DNA from 4 places in the Streptomyces sp. NPDC093544 genome. Region 2 is predicted to be linked to each of the others. Evidence: riboswitches for the same ligand, from Rfam matches in the RefSeq annotation. Region 2 holds a riboswitch; each other region holds the start of a gene.

What was found. Region 2 has a riboswitch for cyclic di-AMP ahead of AB0N66_RS00240 (M23 family metallopeptidase). Riboswitches for the same ligand answer to the same signal wherever they lie in the genome.
Region 1: it holds a riboswitch for cyclic di-AMP, as region 2 does, so the genes downstream of both, AB0N66_RS21055 (NlpC/P60 family protein) here and AB0N66_RS00240 (M23 family metallopeptidase) in region 2, are expected to answer to the same signal.
Region 3: it holds a riboswitch for cyclic di-AMP, as region 2 does, so the genes downstream of both, AB0N66_RS34210 (transglycosylase family protein) here and AB0N66_RS00240 (M23 family metallopeptidase) in region 2, are expected to answer to the same signal.
Region 4: it holds a riboswitch for cyclic di-AMP, as region 2 does, so the genes downstream of both, AB0N66_RS33140 (M23 family metallopeptidase) here and AB0N66_RS00240 (M23 family metallopeptidase) in region 2, are expected to answer to the same signal.

The regions. Positions count from the first base shown of each region.
Region 1 covers NZ_JBFBEA010000013.1:85,639-90,731, forward strand. Annotated here, with positions in the region: gene AB0N66_RS21045 (hypothetical protein) at 198-551, shown strand; gene AB0N66_RS21050 (tellurite resistance/C4-dicarboxylate transporter family protein) at 529-1,506, opposite strand; gene AB0N66_RS21055 (NlpC/P60 family protein) at 1,658-2,809, opposite strand; cyclic di-AMP (ydaO/yuaA leader) riboswitch at 2,817-2,988, opposite strand; gene pcrA (DNA helicase PcrA) at 3,451-5,093, shown strand, end outside.
Region 2 covers NZ_JBFBEA010000001.1:64,210-69,302, forward strand. Annotated here, with positions in the region: gene AB0N66_RS00230 (pitrilysin family protein) at 1-40, shown strand, start outside; gene AB0N66_RS00235 (pitrilysin family protein) at 37-1,425, shown strand; cyclic di-AMP (ydaO/yuaA leader) riboswitch at 1,628-1,788, shown strand; gene AB0N66_RS00240 (M23 family metallopeptidase) at 1,801-2,565, shown strand; gene AB0N66_RS00245 (GntR family transcriptional regulator) at 2,764-3,459, shown strand; gene AB0N66_RS00250 (HPr family phosphocarrier protein) at 3,620-3,901, opposite strand; gene AB0N66_RS00255 (GNAT family N-acetyltransferase) at 4,098-5,093, shown strand, end outside.
Region 3 covers NZ_JBFBEA010000028.1:95,111-100,203, reverse strand. Annotated here, with positions in the region: gene AB0N66_RS34220 (cytochrome P450) at 1-1,045, shown strand, start outside; gene AB0N66_RS34215 (transglycosylase family protein) at 1,306-2,211, shown strand; cyclic di-AMP (ydaO/yuaA leader) riboswitch at 2,395-2,559, shown strand; gene AB0N66_RS34210 (transglycosylase family protein) at 2,564-3,274, shown strand; gene eno (phosphopyruvate hydratase) at 3,663-4,958, shown strand; gene AB0N66_RS34200 (septum formation initiator family protein) at 5,083-5,093, shown strand, end outside.
Region 4 covers NZ_JBFBEA010000026.1:114,277-119,369, reverse strand. Annotated here, with positions in the region: gene AB0N66_RS33150 (PrsW family intramembrane metalloprotease) at 1-317, shown strand, start outside; gene AB0N66_RS33145 (aldo/keto reductase) at 336-1,280, opposite strand; gene AB0N66_RS33140 (M23 family metallopeptidase) at 1,434-2,465, opposite strand; cyclic di-AMP (ydaO/yuaA leader) riboswitch at 2,477-2,634, opposite strand; gene AB0N66_RS33135 (PP2C family protein-serine/threonine phosphatase) at 2,942-4,057, opposite strand; tRNA gene AB0N66_RS33130 (tRNA-Met) at 4,370-4,443, opposite strand; gene AB0N66_RS33125 (alginate lyase family protein) at 4,504-5,093, opposite strand, start outside.

The sequences.
Region 1 (5,093 bases), on a different contig from region 2:
GCCATGTATGCAATTGGCGCCACTGGATCACTTGATGACCGCAAATGACCGTAATTCCGGTCTGGTGCCGCTGACTTCACAGGGTGTGATGACCGATGTGGCGAATCCGGGACAACCAGACGTGCGCCGGTGCTATGGGTTACAGGGGGTGGGCCGGTGACAAGAGGGACCGGGGTGCATGAATAGGCTCCGGTCTCATGGACGTACTCATCCATCTCTTCGTCGGCCTGCACATCATCGGCATCGCCTCGCTCCTCGGTGGCTTCCTCACCCAGATGAAGGCGATGGGCCGGGGCACGGCCCGTTTCGTCCCCGCGATGCTGCATGGCGCGCTGACCATGCTGGTCACGGGCGTCGTGCTGGTCGGCCTCAACCAGGCGGACGATCAGTCGGTCAACAACATCAAGATCGGCGTGAAGCTGGCGCTGCTGATCGTGATCCTGGGGCTCGTCTATGTGAAGCGCGACGACGAGAAGGTGGAGAAGGGGCTCTTCGGGCTCGTCGGGCTGCTGACGACGGCGAACATCTTCATCGCGGTGTTGTGGACCTGATTCCGCGCGGTGCCGCGGACCTGACGGCTCCGGCCGCCACCACCAGCCAACCGGCCACCGCGATCCACAGCAGCACCTTTCCCAGCCCGTCGAGCCACGTGACGTCCAGGGCGGTCGAGACCACCAGGGCCGCCACCGCCGTCATCCCCATGGGGAACACGGTCGCCCAGCGCCGCACGTCGTAGCGAAGGCGCGGCCGGGCCAGTTCCGCGACGGCCAGGACGCAGTACCAGGCGAGGCCGAGGACGAGCAGAGCGGTGGTGACGGCGCGCAGGACGCCGTTGTCGTCGTCGTTCCACAGGTACGCGTCGACGTTGTGCGCCGCGACGAGCCTGGCCCCGGCCAGCGCCGAGATGGCGAGCGCGCCGACCGCGATCCAGTGGTCCCCGGCGCCCCTGACCACCTCCCTGATGTCGAAGTACGTGAACGCCACCCCGTAGAGCACGATCCCGAGCCAGAACAGCACCAGCGCGGCATGCGCGAGCCAGTCCGCGCCCACGGCCGCGGCGAGCGTGGCACCCAGCACCGAGAGCCCCTGCGTGGCCACGCACACGAGGAACACCCCGCCCGGCATACGACGACTCCAGTGCCGTACGACGACGAAGAGCAGCACCGGCCACAGCACGGCCGACAGCGCCAGCAGGGCCTCGGCGAGCTCCTGCCACCCCAGCGCGGACAGCCGCAAGCCGAGGATCGTGGTCGCCGCGACGGCGGTGAGCCCGGGGGGCGTGCTCGCCTCCGCCGCCCAGCGCGTCCGATCCCGTACCAGCCGTACGGCGAAGTCCGCGGCGAGCGCGAGCCACGCGGCGGACGCCAGGGCCAGTGCGGCACGGGACAGCGTCTCGTAGCCGGTCAGATGCAACCCGACCGAGACGATGCCGGTCGCCATGACGGCGGCACCGGCGGCGGGCGGCCGCTCGGCCCACCAGGCGCGGAGCTGGGAGATGGCTGACATGGGCCCGATGCTAAGGATCTTCGGGCGGGTTGCCCGTGGGGCACGCGCGCGTGGGGATTAAGGCGATTAAAACGTGGGGCACGCACGCGTGGAGCACGAAAACGTGCTCCACGCGTGCGTGCCCCGTGAAAGGTGTCGGGCGGGCGATGCGTTACGCGGGCCGTACCACGCTGTGGATGGCCGCCTCGCCGTCGTAGAAGATCGACTCCTCGCGGACGTACGCGCCCGGCTTCGGGGCGTGGATCATCATGCCGTTGCCTATGTAGAGGCCGACATGGCTGACGTCGCCGTAGAAGAAGACCAGGTCGCCGGGCTGGGCGTCGGTGAGGGAGACGGTCGTGCCGGCGGTCACCTGGTCGTAGGTGACGCGCGGGAGGGTGACGCCGGCGGCCTTCCACGCGGCCTGGGTGAGGCCCGAGCAGTCGTACGAACCGGGGCCGGTGGCACCCCAGACGTACGGCTTGCCGACCTGTGCGCGGGCGAACGCGACGGTCTTGGCCGCTTTCGTCGTGTACGCGGAGTCGGCGGTGGTGGCCGAGCCGGTGGTGCCGGTCGTCGCGCTCGACGACGACTCCTGGGCCGCCTGTGCCGCGGCGTCGGCGGCCGCCTGCTGCTGCGCCAGCTCCGCGGCCTTGCGCTCGGCCGCCTTGCGCTGCTCCTCCTCGATCGCGGCGAGCCGCGCCTTCTCGTCCGCGGTCAGCTGCGAGAGCAGCTCGCGTGCCTTGGCGAGCTTCTGCTGGACGTCGGTCTTGGACGCCTGGAGGGCGTTCTGCGACGTGGTCAGCGTCTCCAGGCTCTGGGAGGCCTCCGTGCGCGTCTCGGCGGCGGCGGCCTGCTCCGTGACGTAGTCGTCGACGGCCACCTTCTGGCGGTCGGTAAGACGGCTCATCAGCTGGGTCTGGTCGAAGTAGTCCTGTGGGTTGTCGGCCAGCAGGAGGGAGGCGGTGTCGGGGGCGGCGGCCCCGGTGCGGTACTGCGCCGCGGCGTACCCGCCGAGCTCCTCACGCGCGGTGTTGAGCTTTTCGGTGCGCTGGGCGACGTCGTCGAGGAGGGTGTCGACCTTCTTGCGCTGCTTGGTGGTCTTCTCCTTGGCCGCGTTGTACTTGTCGGTGGCCGACTCCGCCTGCCGGTAGAGGTCGTCGACCTTCTTCTCGACCTCTTCGAGGCTCGGCTTGGACTCTTCCGAAGGCGCGGCGTTCGCCGTCTGGGAGAGCAGGGCCACCGAAGTGAGGGCCGCTGTGGCGAGAGCGGGGGCCGTACCCGCCACGCGCGAACCCGAGAACCATTTGCGTTGCGACGCCAAGGGAGGCGACTCCTTCCATCATCCGCCTACCGGGTTAGCTGTCGGGTTCGGGCGGGTGGTTCGGAAGGGTTGCCCTACGGTCCATGCCCGACAAGGCAGTTGGACCGATTCACCCCAAGTTCGGTGGGTCCCCGGTTCCGGCTGCCACGAGGGCGCACCGAATTCGGCGGAGGCCACCGCGGCCCGGCGACGTTCGCCGGTGGGGGTCGGGTGGCCTGATCAGCACGCTAGCCAACTCGTGCGGCTTCTGTGAAGGTTGATGTTCGAAATGCCCGATACGTTTTCGTGACCTTAGTCATGTGCTTCGCTGATCGTCGTCAATTCGGAGGGATATGGGGCGAGTTGTGCGGAGTGGCAACGTGAGGGCGTACGAACCCGCAGGTTTGCGGTTCTCGGCGGGCGGTTCCGCGGACCCGTACGGCGGGAAGGTGCACGTCTCGGTCTGGTTGGCCTGGCGGTCGCTGACTGTGATGGCTCGGTTCTGGAGGGATACGAAGGGTGGCGCGGTGCTGGAGGGGCACGAAGGGTGGAGGGCGGCCGGCTCTCGAGGATCCTCGGTCGCTGAGCATCGTCACGAGTTCCGGTCGAGATTTTCGGGGTGGCGGCGGGGTGTCAGTGGGGCCGCCTAGACTCGGAGAGCGATGAGCAGCCTCTTTGATGACAGCTTCCTGGCGGACCTCAAGCCCTCGGGGGCTCACGAGGAAGAACCCCCGCCGCCGCCCGAGGACGGGGCGGCGGAGCAGCTTCCGGACGACCTGTTCGGCGGCCGCTTCGACGTGCCGCCGAGCCGGGACGCGTACTACCGCGACGGCGCCCCGCGCCCCGTCGTGGACGCGGCCGCGCTCCTGGACGGGCTGAACGAGAACCAGCGGGCGGCCGTGGCGCACTCCGGCTCCCCCCTGCTCATCGTGGCCGGCGCGGGTTCCGGCAAGACCCGCGTGCTCACGCACCGGATCGCGTATCTGCTGGGCGAGCGCCAGGTCCACCCCGGCCAGATCCTCGCGATCACCTTCACCAACAAGGCCGCGGGCGAGATGAAGGAGCGCGTCGAGCACCTCGTCGGCCCGCGCGCCAACGCGATGTGGGTGATGACCTTCCACAGCGCGTGCGTACGGATCCTGCGCCGCGAGAGCAAGAGGCTCGGCTTCACGTCGTCGTTCTCGATCTACGACGCCGCCGACAGCAAGCGGCTCATGGCCCTGGTCTGCCGTGACCTGGACCTCGATCCGAAGCGCTTCCCGCCGAAGTCCTTCAGCGCCAAGATCTCGAACCTGAAGAACGAGCTGATCGACGAAGAGGACTTCGCCGCCCAGGCCACCGACGGCTTCGAGAAGACTCTCGCCCAGGCCTACGCGATGTACCAGTCGCGGCTGCGCGAGGCCAACGCGCTCGACTTCGACGACCTGATCATGACGACGGTCAACCTGCTCCGCGCCTTCCCGGACGTCGCCGAGCACTACCACCGCCGCTTCCGGCACGTCCTCGTGGACGAGTACCAGGACACCAACCACGCGCAGTACGCCCTGGTGCGCGAACTCGTCGGCACCTCCGAGCACCCCGTGGACGTCCCGCCCAGCGCGCACGACCTGCCGCCCGCCGAGCTGTGCGTCGTGGGCGACGCCGACCAGTCGATCTACGCCTTCCGCGGCGCGACCATCCGCAACATCCTCCAGTTCGAGGAGGACTACCCGAACGCGGCGACGATCCTCCTGGAGCAGAACTACCGCTCCACCCAGACGATTCTCAGCGCGGCCAACGCGGTCATCGAGCGCAACGAATCCCGCCGCCCCAAGAACCTGTGGACGAACGCCGGCGCGGGTTCGAACATCACCGGTTACGTCGCGGACACCGAGCACGACGAGGCCCAGTTCGTCGCCGACGAGATAGACCGTCTCACCGACGCGGGCGACGCCAAGGCGGGCGATGTCGCGGTCTTCTACCGTACGAACGCCCAGTCCCGTGTCTTCGAAGAAGTCTTCATCCGCGTCGGCCTGCCCTACAAGGTCGTCGGCGGCGTCCGCTTCTACGAACGCAAGGAGGTCCGGGACGTCCTTGCGTACCTGCGGGTGCTGTCCAACCCGGAGGACTCCGTCCCGATGCGCCGGATTCTCAACGTCCCAAAGCGCGGCATCGGCGACCGTGCCGAGGCGATGATCGACGCGCTCTCGCAGCGCGAGAAGATCAGCTTCCCGCAGGCGCTGCGACGCGTGGACGAGGCCTACGGGATGGCGGCTCGCTCCACGAACGCGGTCAAGCGGTTCAACACGCTGATGGAGGACCTGCG
Region 2 (5,093 bases):
CGAAGACGCTGAAGACACCGACGAGGAGGCGGCGAAGTGACCGAGCTCGCCACCATGGAGTTCCACCCCCAGCCGCAGGCCGGCGAGGCCAGGCCGTGGGCCTTTCCCGCACCCGAGCGAGGCACTCTGGGCAACGGCCTGACCGTGCTGCGCTGCCACCGCCCCGGCCAGCAGGTCGTCGCCGTGGAGGTGCTGCTCGCCGCACCGCTGGAGGCCGAGCCAAGGGGCCTCGACGGTATCGCCACGATCATGGCGCGGGCCTTCTCCGAAGGCACCGACAAGCTTTCCGCCGAGGAGTTCGCCGCCGAGCTGGAGCGCTGCGGCGCCACACTTGACGCGTACGCCGACCACCCCGGCGTACGCCTGTCGCTCGAAGTCCCCGTCTCACGCCTCCCCAAGGCCCTCGATCTGCTCGCCGACGCCCTGAGGGCACCGGCGTTCGCGGACAGCGAGGTCGAGCGGCTGGTGCGCAACCGGCTGGACGAGATCCCGCACGAGAGCGCCAACCCGGGCCGCCGCGCCGCGAAGGAGCTCTCCAAGGAGCTGTTCCCGGCCACATCGCGCATGTCGCGCCCGCGCCAGGGCACCGAGGAGACGGTCACGGCCATCGACTCGGCGGCCGTACGCGCCTTCTACGAGAAGCACGTACGCCCCGCCACGGCCACCACGGTGATCGTCGGCGACCTCACCGGAGTCGACCTCGACGCGCTGCTCGCCGACACCCTCGGCGCCTGGACCGGCTCGTCCGCCGAGCCGCGCCCCGTGCCGCCGGTGACCGCCGACGACACCGGCCGGGTCGTCATCGTGGACCGCCCCGGCGCCGTCCAGACGCAGCTGCTCATCGGCCGTGTCGGCGCCGACCGGCACGACCGTGTGTGGCCCGCCCAGGTGCTCGGCACGTACTGCCTCGGCGGCACCCTCACCTCGCGCCTGGACCGCGTCCTGCGCGAGGAAAAGGGTTACACCTACGGTGTGCGGGCGTTCGGCCAGGTGTTGCGCTCCGCGCCGGACGGCACAGGCATCTCGATGCTCGCCATCAGCGGCTCCGTGGACACCCCGAACACCGGCCCGGCGCTCGACGACCTCTGGAAGGTGTTGCGGACCCTCGCCGCGGACGGCCTGACGGACGCCGAGCGTGATGTCGCCGTACAGAACCTGGTGGGCGTGGCGCCCCTCAAGTTCGAGACGGCGGCGGCCGTCGCGGGCACGTTGGCCGACCAGGTCGAGCAGCACCTGCCGGACGACTACCAGGCGACGCTGTACCGGCAGCTCGCCGCCACCGGCACGGTGGAGGCCACCGCGGCCGCCGTGAGCGCCTTCCCTGTGGACCGTCTGGTGACGGTCCTGGTGGGCGACGCCGCGCAGATCGAGGAGCCCGTCAAGGCTCTCGGAATCGGTGAAGTGAGCGTCGTTCCGGCGGAGTAGGAACGGGAGTAGGACAGCAGCTCCCCGGGGCCCAGGAGATTACAGAGTCTCCTGGGCCCCCGTTTGTCCGTATTGATAGGGAGGTTGCCTGTCTGCCCTGTGGCGTGCGCTACAAAAGGCTTGATCCGTTTGTTGATTGAAAGATGTCCCGTTTAGCGTCGGTCCGGCTGTTCGTCAGGCAATGCGCCGCGCCCGCGGCACCGGACAGTCATCGCCGAGTCCCCGTACGGCGCGAGCCAGGGGAGCCGGGGACCCATATGTAGTCCCTGGGGTGAATCGGACGTCCTCCTTGGAGGTGGTCCGTAGGAGACCTTCCTGCTCCGAACCCGTCAGCTAACCCGGTAGGCGAGAAGGAAGGAAAGGATCAGCTCCTACATGGCGTTCACCTGTGGCACAGGCAAGCACCGTCGCCCGAGCCGCGTGAAGCGCACGACCACGAACGCCCTCGGCGTCGCGGCGCTCACCACGACCGGTGTCCTCGGCACCCTGGCCGCCCCGGCGCTCGCCGCGGACAACTCCGTCGAGCAGACCGGCCTGACCCAGGCCGTCGAGATCGGTGACTCGATCGCCGACCAGATCGACGCACAGGCCGCCGCCCAGCAGCAGGCCGCCGACGAGGCCGCCGCGCAGAAGAAGGCCGAGGCGGCCGCCAAGAAGAAGGCCGCCGAGAAGGCCAAGGAGGAGCGCGAGGCCAAGGAGCGCGCCGCCCGCGCGGCCGAGCGCAAGCGCCTGAACACCTTCGTCACGCCGATCACCGGCTCGTACATCTCCACCGGCTACAAGACCGGCGGCAGCCTCTGGTCGTCCGGCAGTCACACCGGCGTCGACTTCCACGCAGCGTCCGGGACCTCGGTCCACGCGGTCGGCTCGGGCACGGTCGTCACGGCCGGCTGGGGCGGCGCGTACGGCAACCAGATCGTCCTCAAGATGAACGACGGCACCTACACGATGTACGGCCACCTGTCGTCCATAGGTGTCTCCGTGGGCCAGACGGTCACCCCGGGCGAGCAGATAGGCCTCTCCGGGGCCACCGGCAACACCACCGGGCCGCACCTCCACTTCGAGGCCCGCACGACCGCCGAGTACGGCTCGGACATCGACCCCGTCGCATATCTCCGCTCGCACGGCGTGAACGTCTGATCACTCGCGTACGTACTTCACAGGGTCCCGGCTCGAACGAGCCGGGACCTTGTCGTTTCGAACCGTTTCGAACGACCGACTGTCCAAAAAATATCCATGGATTCCGGTCCCCCGTCGGAAATTCCGAGTCTCTGCAATAGAGTCACTGAACAAGCGCCAATCGAAGGCGTTTCACGGGGATTAAAGCGGAGGTCCGGTATGCGTGTTCCTGCGCACTCGGTATGCACGGCGATCCGCGACGACATCGTCGCGGGTGTCTACGAGCGTGGCAGCCGGCTCACCGAGGAACTGCTCGCGCGCCGCTACGGCGTCTCACGCGTCCCCGTACGCGAGGCCCTGCGCACGCTGGAGGCCGAGGGCTTCGTGGTCACCCGGCGGCACGCGGGCGCGTGCGTCGCGGAGCCGACCGAGCAGGAGGCCGCGGACCTGCTGGAGATGCGCATGCTCCTGGAGCCGCTGGGTGCCGCGCGGGCCGCGCAGCGCCGCACCGAGGCTCACCTCAAGGTGCTCCGAGGCCTGGTCAGGCTGGGTCAGGAGCGGGCCAGGAGGGGCAACAGCGAGGATCTGCGCTCGCTCGGCGGCTGGTTCCACGAGACCCTCGCGCAGGCCTCCGGCAGCCCCGCGCTGACCTCCACGCTGTCCCAGCTGCGGCACAAGATCGCCTGGATGTACGCGGTCGAAGCGCCGGCCAACCCGGCGGAGTCCTGGGCGGAGCACGGCGGGATCGTGGACGCCGTCGCGCGCGGCGACAGCGAGCGAGCGCGGGCGATCACGGCACTGCACACCGAACGCGCGATGACCGCGCATCGCCTCCGCTTTCCCGGCGGGGCCGATCGCCCGGACCGTGTGAGGACTTCGCAACATCCCGTAAACATGACGGGTCTGCGGCATTAACATGAGCGCCGTATACAAAGAGAAGTAATTCGCGGGAGATTATTTATGCTGCCCGCACAATGGAAATGCGAAGGGCCCACCCGATAATTCGGGCGGGCCCTTGCCGGTGTTTTGGAGCGATGAAAAGCGCCATCGAAGCGATGGACGCCGCCATCGAACCTCAGACGGTCTCGGGAAGCTCGTCGAGCCCCTCGGAGACCAGCTTGGCCAGACGGTCGAGCGCGGCGTCCGCACCCTCGGCGTCGGAGGCGAGGACGATCTCCTCGCCGCCCTGCGCACCCAGGCCGAGGACCGCGAGCATGGAGGCCGCGTTGGAGGGGTTCCCGTCCGCCTTGGCGATCGTCACGGGGACGCCGGAGGCCGTGACGGCCCGGACGAAGATGGAGGCGGGGCGGGCATGGAGGCCCTCGGCCCAACCGACGTTGACGCGGCGCTCAGCCATGTGATGCTGCCCTTCAGGTGTCTCAGGTTGTCTAGACCAGTGTCCCATATGGTGAAGCGTGTCAGGAGCGGGTCAGAGGGTGACAAACCCCTGGCTCCCGTCCCGGACCCGGCGCCGGATCCCGGCCTGGATCCGGCTTCGGTTCCCCCAAGACTGCCTCGCGCCGTTGTCGTACGCGAGCCGTACTCTGGGGCGCATGCAGACCTCGTCGGACCGGCACGAGTACCCCTCCCACTGGGAGGCGGACGTGGTGCTGCGAGACGGTGGTACCGCACGCATCAGACCCATCACCGTCGACGACGCCGACCGTCTGGTCAGCTTCTACGAGCAGGTCTCCGACGAGTCGAAGTACTACCGCTTCTTCGCGCCGTATCCGCGGCTGTCCGCAAAGGACGTCCGCCGCTTCACACACCACGACTTTGTGGACCGGGTGGGACTGGCGGCCACGGTGGGCGGCGATTTCATCGCCACCGTACGCTACGACCGCATCAGCGCCGACGGCCTGCCGGCCTCCGCCCCCGCCGATGAGGCAGAGGTCGCCTTCCTTGTTCAGGACGCCCACCAGGGGCGCGGCGTCGCCTCCGCCCTCCTCGAACACATCGCGGCCGTGGCCCGGGAGCGGGACATCCGCCGGTTCGCCGCGGAGGTGCTCCCGGCCAACAACAAGATGATCAAGGTGTTCACGGACGCCGGGTACCGGCAGAAGCGGCACTTCGAGGACGGCGTCGTACGCCTGGAGTTCGACCTCGAACCCACCGACCGGTCGCTCGCCGTGCAGCGCGCGCGGGAGCAGCGCGCCGAGGCCCGGTCCGTGCACCGGCTGCTCGCGCCCGGCTCGGTCGCCGTCATCGGCGCCGGCCGCACCCCCGGCGGAGTGGGCCGCAGCGTCCTCACGAACCTCAGCGCCGCGGGCTTCACCGGGCGGCTGTACGCCGTGAACAGGGCGGTCCAGGAGAGCGAGCTCGACGGAGTTCCCGCGTACCGCTCCATCGTCGACATCGCGGAGCCCGTCGACCTCGCGGTCGTCGCCGTGCCCGCGCCTCACGTCCCCGAGGTCGTCGCGGAGTGCGGTGAGCACGGCGTGCAGGGGCTCGTGGTCGTGTCCGCGGGGTACGCCGAGAGCGGCCCCGAAGGGCGCGAACGCCAGCGCGAACTCGTCCGCCAGGCCCGTACGTACGGCATGCGCATCATC
Region 3 (5,093 bases), on a different contig from region 2:
CATCCCGGGTGAGCGCAAGGCCGAGTTGATGACGCATCTGCTGAACATCGACCCGCCGGACCACACCCGGCTGCGCCGGTTCGTCAGCAAGGCGTTCACGCCCCGCCGGGTGGCCGAGTTCGCGCCGCGTGTGCAGGAGCTCGCCGACCAGCTCATCGACCAGTTCGCGGAGAAGGGGTCCGCCGACCTGATCCACGAGTTCGCCTTCCCGCTCCCCATCTACGCCATCTGCGATCTCCTCGGCGTCCCCCGCGAGGACCAGGACGACTTCCGGGACTGGGCCGGGATGATGATCCGGCACGGCGGGGGGCCGAGGGGCGGTGTCGCTCGGTCCGTGAAGAAGATGCGCGGGTATCTGGCCGAGCTGATCCACCGCAAGCGCGAGGAACTGCCCGAGCACCCCGCCCCAGGCGAGGACCTCATCTCCGCCCTCATCCGCGCCTCGGACGACGGCGAACACCTCACGGAGAACGAGGTGGCAGCAATGGGGTTTATCCTTCTTTTTGCTGGTTTTGAGACCACGGTGAATTTGATTGGCAATGGCACGTACGCCCTCCTTACTCACCCCGAGCAGCGGCGGCGGCTACAGGAGTCACTTGCCGCCGGGGAGAGTGGACTGCTCGAAACCGGCGTCGAGGAACTCCTCCGATACGACGGCCCTGTCGAACTGGCCACTTGGCGGTACGCGACCGAGGCCGTCCGGCTCGGCGGGCAGGACATCGCACCCGGCGACCCCGTCCTCGTCGTACTGGCGGCTGCGGACCGTGACCCCGAACGCTTCGAGCAACCGGACACGCTCGACCTCTCCCGCCGTGACAACCAGCACCTCGGCTATGGGCACGGCATCCATTACTGCCTCGGTGCGCCCCTCGCTCGCCTGGAGGGCCAGACCGCGCTGGCCACGCTCCTCACCCGTCTCCCCGACCTCCAACTCGCGGGAGATTCCGCTGATTTGCGCTGGCGTGGTGGTCTCATTATGCGTGGATTGCGCACGCTTCCAGTGGAGTTCGCGGCTCCGGTCGAGTTGTCCACCGGGCGGTCTTGAGGCACTTCGGGTGTCGCGAAAAACTGACGATCCCTCAACAATGTGATCTTCACGTGATCTACGCTGCATCGACTTGTGACAAGCGTTCGAGGCCGGATACGTTCAATGACCAGCGCGGATCATCCGTCGCAGACGTCGTCTGACGTCGCCGTACGTCGCTGTAGTCACCTGCTGTCACATGAAAGGGCTTCCGCATGCTCTCCGGGAACGGCCGCCATCGTCGCCCCCGTCAGGCCCCGGCTCTCATTGTCGCGGCAGGAGTGACCGGATCGGCCATCGCGATCCCGTTGCTCGGTGCCACGAGTGCGAGCGCGGCCGACACCACCACTTGGGACCGCGTCGCGGAGTGCGAGACAGGGTCCTCCTGGAGCGACAACATCGGTGACGGGTACTACGGCGGGCTGCACGTGACCCAGTGGGACTGGGAGAACTACGGCGGCCTCGAATACGCCCCGAGCGCCGACCAGGCCAGCCGCTCGCAGCAGATAGCCGTCGCCGAGAAGATCCTCGACGGCCGAGGGCTCGTCGCCTGGCCCACCTGTGGACCCCTCTCCGGGCTCAGCAAGGACTCCGCCTCGGTGGAGGTCGACACGGGCGTGTCGGACGACCCGTCATCCGACGCCTCCGCCACGCCTGGTGCATCCGGTTCCGCCGACCCGTCCGAATCGTCCAGCCCCTCTCCGTCCGCTTCGCCTTCCTCGGGTGCGACCGAGAGCACCGGGGACTCGACCAAGTCCGACAGTTCGGACGAGGGTGCGAGTGCCGACGCGAGTACAGACGCGAGCACGGACTCAAGCGCGGCGAATGGTGACGAATCGGATAAGTCCACCCAGGGCGACGACTCTTCGAGTGCGTCCGAGGATGAGGCGAGCGGCGCCGGGCGTCACCGTGGCGACATCGCCGCCGAGGGCGCGACCGACGGCGGTACGGACGATGCCGCCTCCGGACGGCACGCCTCCCGTGGCTCCGACGAGGCTCGCGATGTCGTCGACGGCTCGTATGTCGTCCGCGTCGGCGACAGCCTCTCGCTCATCGCCGACGCCCTTGGCCTCGACGGCGGATGGACCCAGCTGTACGCCGAGAACAAGGAAACGGTCGGCGCCGACGCGGACCTCATCCTGCCCGGTCAGAGCCTCGCAGTTGGTGCCGAACCGGGCGAAAAGTAGCGGGAGTTCACGTCATGTTTCGCCATGTAATGTCCCGTTTGGCGAGAATGAGAGATGGATCTCAGACCCCCTGATCGCCTTTGATATTCCGCCGATCCCCTGCCTACGGTCGTGACCGCTCGCCATCGCGGGCCCCGACGGTTGCAACGCCGAATCCTGCCAGCGGCCGTACGGGAACAGTCGTCGCGTCAAGCGCCGTAGGCAGGAGCGGGGGACCCAAGGTAAGCGCCGCGCCCGGTAGTTGACCGGGAGTGGCTTGGGGTTAAGCCGTGCACCGAAAGGTGTGCGACCGGGCACTCACCCGCCCGAACCCGACAGCTCACCTCGTAGGCGTCGGTGAGGGGATCACTTCATGCTGCGTTCGTGCAAGGGCAAGCACCGTCGCCCGTCCAAGGTCACTCGTATCGCCACGCTCGCCGGAGTGACCGGCGTCGCCGTCGCCGCCCCGCTGATGGCGGCCGGCACCGCCTCCGCCGCCACCACTTCCGAGTGGGACACCGTCGCCCAGTGCGAGTCCGGTGGCAACTGGTCCATCAATACGGGCAACGGCTACTACGGCGGCCTGCAGTTCTCCGCCTCCACCTGGTCCGCGTACGGCGGCAGCTCGTACGCCTCCACTGCCGACCAGGCCTCCAAGTCCCAGCAGATTTCCGTCGCCGAGAAGGTTCTCGCCGCGCAGGGCAAGGGTGCCTGGCCGTCCTGCGGCACGGGCCTGTCGAACGCCGCGAACGACGCCGGCTCCAGCGACTCGTCCTCGTCCTCGGGCAATTCGCAGAGCACCACCCCCTCGCAGCAGAGCACGCCGAGCTCACAGACCGACGAGCAGCGTGCCTCGCGTTCCTCGGAGCGGGAGACCGCCGCGAAGGAGACCGTCGAGACCCCGACCGGTAAGACGGTCAAGAAGGGTGACGGCGAGTACAAGGTGAAGAAGGACGACACTCTCAGCGAGATCGCCGAGGCGAAGAACGTCAAGGGCGGCTGGCAGGAGCTGTTCAAGCTGAACAAGGACATCATCGACGACGCGGACTTCATCTTCCCGGGTCAGCAGCTGCACCTCAGCTGACGGCCGGGGTCGCCGGCCGACGGCGGTCGGCCGGCGGCTGATATTCGGTTCTCAGCTGAACCACAGCAGGCTCCTATACGTGGTCTCCATACTGAAGGCCTCGTGTGGGTCACCCCCGTCCCCCACGGGCTCCCCGCTCCGGTGCGTGTTCCCCCGTACGCACCGGGGCGGGGCTTTTTCATTTCCGGCTGAGATCCGGCTTCGCTCCCTCTCTTTACGGCCCCTCTTCACCCCCTCTCCTCTGTCTTTTTGTTCCGTTCTGGAACAATGCGTACGCTCAGTTCTGTACAAGAGGGGGTAGACCGGCTGGCCGATCCCTCGGAGCCGGTTAGGCTCATCCCGCGGGGCTGCCACAGTCCCGCGTACCCGCGTCACATTCCTGAAGGAGATGCTCGTGCCGTCCATCGACGTCGTCGTAGCCCGGGAAATCCTCGACTCGCGAGGGAACCCCACCGTCGAGGTCGAGGTCGGCCTCGATGACGGCAGCACCGGTCGTGCCGCCGTCCCGTCCGGCGCCTCCACCGGAGCCTTCGAGGCCATCGAGCTGCGCGACGGTGACCCCAACCGTTACGGCGGCAAGGGTGTCGAGAAGGCCGTCCTCGCCGTCATCGAGCAGATCGGCCCGGAGCTCGTCGGTTACGACGCCACCGAGCAGCGCCTGATCGACCAGGCGATGTTCGACCTGGACGCCACCGACAACAAGGGCTCGCTCGGCGCCAACGCCATCCTCGGCGTCTCGCTCGCCGTCGCGCACGCCGCCTCCGAGGCCAGCGACCTGCCCCTCTTCCGCTACCTGGGTGGCCCGAACGCGCACCTGCTGCCCGTTCCGATGATGAACATCCTCAACGGTGGGTCGCACGCCGACTCGAACGTGGACATCCAGGAGTTCATGATCGCCCCGATCGGCGCGGAGTCCTTCTCCGAGGCGCTGCGCTGGGGCGCCGAGGTCTACCACACCCTCAAGAAGGTGCTGAAGACCAAGGGCCTGTCCACCGGTCTCGGCGACGAGGGCGGCTTCGCCCCGAACCTGGAGTCCAACCGCGCCGCGCTCGACCTCATCCTTGAGGCCATCAAGCAGGCCGGTTACATCCCGGGCGAGCAGATCGGGCTCGCGCTCGACGTCGCCGCGTCCGAGTTCTACAAGGACGGCAAGTACGAGTTCGAGGGCAAGTCCCGCTCGGCCGCCGAGATGACCGAGTACTACGAGGAGCTCGTCGCCGCGTATCCGCTGGTCTCCATCGAGGACCCGTTGTACGAGGACGACTGGGCAGGCTGGAAGGTCATCACCGACAAGCTGGGCGACAAGGTCCAGATCGTCGGCGACGACCTCTTCGTCACCAACCCGGAGCGCCTGGCCCGCGGCATCGAGGAGGGCTCCGCGAACGCCCTGCTCGTCAAGGTCAACCAGATCGGCTCGCTGACCGAGACCCTGGACGCCGTCGAGATGGCGCAGCGCAACGGCTTCAAGTGCATGATGTCCCACCGCTCCGGCGAGACCGAGGACACCACCATCGCCGACCTCGCCGTCGCGGTGAACTGCGGCCAGATCAAGACCGGCGCCCCGGCCCGCTCGGACCGCGTCGCCAAGTACAACCAGCTGCTGCGCATCGAGGAGATCCTCGACGACGCGGCCGTGTACGCCGGCCGTAGCGCCTTCCCGCGGTTTCGCTCTGCGAACCATTAAGCACAGCAAGGGCTGAGCCTCGGCTTCGTAGGAAGCGTCGTACGTACGTCCCCGTACTCGGTCCCGTACCGTGTGCGGGGACGTACGCACGTGCAGGCAGGGACGTATCGGGGAGGCGGGAATCATGGCTGTGAA
Region 4 (5,093 bases), on a different contig from region 2:
TCGGCAAGCCCGCCGCCCGCTCCGTCGCCGAGTACGAGGCGTACGCGACCTCGCTGGCGTTCCTGCGACACCGGGGGCGCGACGGCCGCGCGGGCGCCGACTTCGTCGTACGGGAGCGGGAGTTGCTCCACGAGCTGTGGCGCCGCCGCGATGTCGCCCGCCCGGCCCTGGCGTACGCGGCACGGGCGACGGCTCCGGTTCCGGTGGTCCCGGTACCGCCGCCCTGGCCCGCGTACGGGCACACGCACAGCGAGCCCTACTGGCAGCCCTACGGAGCCGCGACGCCCTACCCCGCGTACAACCCGTACCGCTCGTAGTACGTCATCAGCCGGCGGTTACGCCGACGCCTCCGTCAGCTTGCCCAGCTCCGCGTCCGTGAGGACGAGGTCCGCCACTCCCAGCAGGGCCGGAAGCTGCTCGACATTCCGCGCGGAGGCGATCGGCGCCGCGACCGTCGGCTGGGCGGCGAGCCAGGCCAGGGCGACCGTGGCGACCGGGACCTCGTGGGCCTGGGCGACCTCGTCGAGGGCGGCGAGCACGCGCAGGCCGCGCTCGGTCTCCAGGTGCTTGGCCGCGCCCTCCGCACGCGGGGAGTCGACCGTCGTACCCGGGCGGTACTTGCCGGTGAGGAAGCCGGACGCGAGGCCGAAGTACGGGACGGCCGCCAGGCCCGAGCGGGAGGCGATGTCGCGGAGCGGACCCTCGTAGGTGTCGCGCGAGACCAGGTTGTACGGCGGCTGGAGGGCGACGTAGCGGGCGAGGCCCTCGCGGTCGGAGAGGTCCAGGGACTCCTGGAGCCGCTCGGGCGAGATGTTGGACGCCGCGATGTTGAGCACCTTGCCGGCCCTCACCAGCTCGTCGAGCGCGCCGATGATCTCCTCGACCGGCACCTCGGGCTTGTCGAAGTGCGTGAAGTACAGGTCGATGTAGTCGGTGTCCAGGCGGCGCAGGGAGGCGTCGGCCGCGGCCTTGATGTTGCCGGCGGACAGCCCCTGGTAGTCGGGGTGCTGGCTGACCTTGGTGGCGATCACGATGTCCGAGCGGTTGCCGCGCGCCTTGACCCACTTGCCGATGATGGTCTCGGACTCGCCGCCCTTGTTGCCCTCGATCCACGCCGAGTACGAGTCGGCGGTGTCGAGGAAGTTCCCGCCGGCGGCCGCGTACGCGTCGAGCACGGCGAAGGACTGGGCCTCGTCGGCGGTCCAGCCCCAGACATTGCCGCCGAGGGCGAGCGGGAAGACCTCGAGGTCGGACGAACCAAGCTTGCGAAGAGAAGTCATGACTGAATTCAACGCCGCCAGCGGATGACTGTATTCCACACATACCTGACCGGCAGCTCTGACGTCGGGGGGGGTGCCGTCAGAACCGCCGGGGATCAGGGAACAACGTACGTACGCGGCAGGAGACGTACAGGTCAGGGGTTGAGCCCCATGTCAGGGATTGAGCCCCTTGCTCTGCAGCCACGCCATCGGGTCGATCCCGGTCTCGGCGCCGTCCGGGTGAACCTCCAGGTGCAGATGCGCCCCGGTGACATTGCCCGTCGCACCCACGCGCCCGATGACATCACCCGTGGCGACCTTCTGCCCCACGCTGACGCTGATCGACGACTGGTGGCAGAACCACAGCTCCGTGCCGTCGTCGAGGGTGAGGATCGTGCGGTAGCCGTACGACCCGGCCCAGCCGGCCTCCGTGACGGTGCCGCTGTGGACCGCCTTGATCAGGGTGCCGGTGGGAGCGGCGAAGTCGAGACCGGTGTGGTAGCCGGAGGACCACAGCGCGCCGGCCTGACCGAAGGTCGAGGTGATGGTGTACGAGGAGGTCGGCAGCGTGTAGCTCTTGGCGAGCTCGGCGAGGCGCTCGGCCTCGGCCTTGGCCGCGGCCTCCTCCTCCGCCTTCTTCTTCGCGGCGGTTTCCTTGGCCTCGGCCGCCTTCTGCTCCGCGGCGGCGGCGTCGGCGGCCTTCTTCACGGCGGCGGTCTGGGCGGCCTGCTGGGCCGCGGTGTCGGCCTGGTCCTTCTGGACCTCGGCCTGCTGCATGATGCGCGAACGCAGGACCTCGCCCGCGTCCGTGGCGCCCTGCTCGGTGTCGGCGGTCGTCAGACCGGCGCTGGTGAGCGGGGTGGTGGAACCCGCGGGCTCGTCGGCGGAGCTGTCGTCCGAGAGGATCGAGCCCACGGACGGCAGGTCGGGCACCGAGATCGACACCGGCGGCTTGCCGGGCGCCGCGGTGGCCATGCCGCCCGCGCCGACGGCGGCTATGACGCCGACGCCCAGAACGGTGGAGCTGCGTGCGAGTCCGCCGCCTCCGCGTTGCTTGGAGACGCGGTGCCGGCCGCGGATGGGACGGAGGGAATCCTCGGTGGGGTTCCACTCCTCCCGGGGGCCCTCGTCGTCCATGCCGTAACCGAAGGTGTGCGTTTGGCTCGGCGGGTACGAGGGTGCCTGGGCAGGCGGGTTGGACGCCACGTGGGCGTGCTCCTTTCCTTCCTTCTCGCCTACCGGGTTAGCTGACGGGTTCGGAGCAGGAAGGTCTCCTACGCGCGTCAACCGCTGGTGTTCCCACCGCGGAAGACGCTCGATTCACCCCAAGTTGGTGGTTCCCCGGTTCCCTTGCGGGATTCGGCGCGTGCGCACGGAGCCGACTCTTGTGACGGCTGGGACGACCGCTGCGTTATCGAACGTTAATAGACGCGGGCACTGGATTCCAAGCCGTTCTGACTGATCTTTAACGCTTCCGGCCAGGACTTTCGGGTCATCAGCGGCGTAAAACGGGCGAGTTGACCACACCTTGCCAGTGACATGATTCTGACGGCGCATCAGATGTTATGCGGAGGGGCGCCATCCGATCACCCCTGGTGACAACAGGGGTCAAGGCCCTTTCACAGACGGACCTTTCGCGGCAGGACTCTTCACGGCGGGACCCGTCACGGACGCGCCGCCCTTCACGGACGCCGTACGGCAAGCAGCGCCATGTCGTCCGTCATGCCGCCGCCCGAGTGCCGGCGGACCTCCTCGGCGAGGGTGGCCAGCAGCGCCTCGGGCGCGGGGAAAGTCCGTCCGGCGAGGGCCGCCGCGGGATCGTAGAAGCGCCCGCGTTCGTCGCGGGCCTCGGACAGCCCGTCCGTATAGAGGAGCAGCGTGGCCCCCCGCGGGAAGTCCGTCTCCTGCGCACGGTCGGGCCACATGCCCAACTCGCCCATTCCGAGCGGCAGTGCGGGTTCCCCGGCGTCGAGCGTGCTGAGGGTGCCGTCCGCGCACAGGAGCAGCGGTGGAGGATGGCCGCGGTTGACGATCCGTACGACCTCCTCGCCGTGCGGGATCTCCGCCAGTACTGCCGTGGTGAACCCCTCGAAGGCGTCGAGGCCGTCGCGCCGGGTGCCCTCGCGCGCCAGGGCCCGCTCCAGGCGTCCCGCGACCGCCTCCAGCGTCGCCTCCTGCTCGGCCGCCTCCCGGAACGCCCCGATGACGACGGCGACGGCGGCCACCGCGCCCATGCCCTTGCCGCGTACGTCGCCCACGACCAGCCGTACGCCGCACGGGGAGTCCTGCACCGCGTACAGGTCACCGCCGATGAACGCGTCCTCCTGCGCCGCCTCGTACCGCGCCGCGACGTCGAGTCCGTCGATCCGCTCCTCGGGCTGCGGCAGTACGGCGCGCTGGGCGGCCTCGGCGATCTCGCGGACGGAGGCGAGCCGCGCGTCGCCGCGCCGGACGACGACGTTGATGACGGCGGCCAGGACGGCGGCCGTCGCCACCGTGATCACTTCGGTGACCCCCTCGGCCTGCAGGGCGACGTCGAGCCTGATGTGGATCGCGACCAACGCGACGACGGCCACTACGCCGGTGAGTACGGTGCCGCGCAGCGCGTACAGAGGCGCCGCCACGAGCGGGGCAGCCGTGAGAAGGGGGCCGCCGGTGAAGTCCCTCGGCGTGAGGTACTCGTAGAGGGACCCGGCGACGATGAGCAGCGCGGGGAGCACCCGGACGAACCTGCGGGTGTACGAGACCCTCAGCCGGCCCGCTCCTGATCCCGGTCCGGGCGGCACCGCGTCCCCCAGCCCGGGATCGGGCACGGGGTCTTCCGGCAACCGTCCGCCGGACCGGTCGTACGGGGGGTCGGGCGCGCCGTCGTACGGATCGCCACGCCGGTCGCCGGACCGGTCGCCGGACCGGTTGCGCGAGTCGTGCGGGTCGTGCGGATCCCCCGCCCGCTGGTCACCTGGGTCACCTGCTTGCTGCCCCACCCGTCCAGATTTCCCGGAGCGGGGTCGGGGGGCGACCGGGGTGGGCCGACCGAGGGACGTGCTTGTGTCCCGGGAAACACCAAGGGCCGGAACTCGTGAATCCGAGTTCCGGCCCTTGGCCTTGAGTAGCGGGGACAGGATTTGAACCTGCGACCTCTGGGTTATGAGCCCAGCGAGCTACCGAGCTGCTCCACCCCGCGCCGTTAAAACCAACTATACGCCATCAGCGGGACCCCCAGGACCAGCGTTGATACCGCCCCTCAGGCGGCCGGATTCCCGGCGTGTGTGAGCGTCTCCCAGGACACGAAGAGATCGTCCGTGCCGGCCGGCCGCGTCTGCTCGGCCAGCCGGTGGGCGGCCGGGACATGGACGTCGAGCCGGTCCTCCAGGTGGTTGAGCGCGACCTCCAGGTCGGGCCCCATGTTCCGGTCGACCCGCCCGCCGCACAGCCACGCGGGCGCCGTCTCCCCCATCTGGTACCTGGAGTGGAAGTCGAGCGCGGCCTTCAGCCGGTCCTTGACGTCGAGGTAGAGATCGAGGCCCTGGTGCCAGGCGGTCTCGGCGATGTGCGCGGTGGCGGCGAGCGAGTACCCGACGTGCTTGAAGTTGCGGCAGGTCTCCTGCGAGACCCCGTCCGTGTACCGCTGCTGCCCGAACCAGTACGTGGTCAGCTTCTGCGGGGTGTCGACGGTGCTGCCGACGGGCGTCAGCGGCACCTTCCCGTCCTTCGCGAGATAGAAGTACGCGGGAACACGCTGCCGGAACCGCTCGACGGCGTCGTCGAACGCCTTGTGGTCATCGAGGAACACAGCGATCCCGATGGCGGCGTCGGTCATGACGAGGTCCCAGT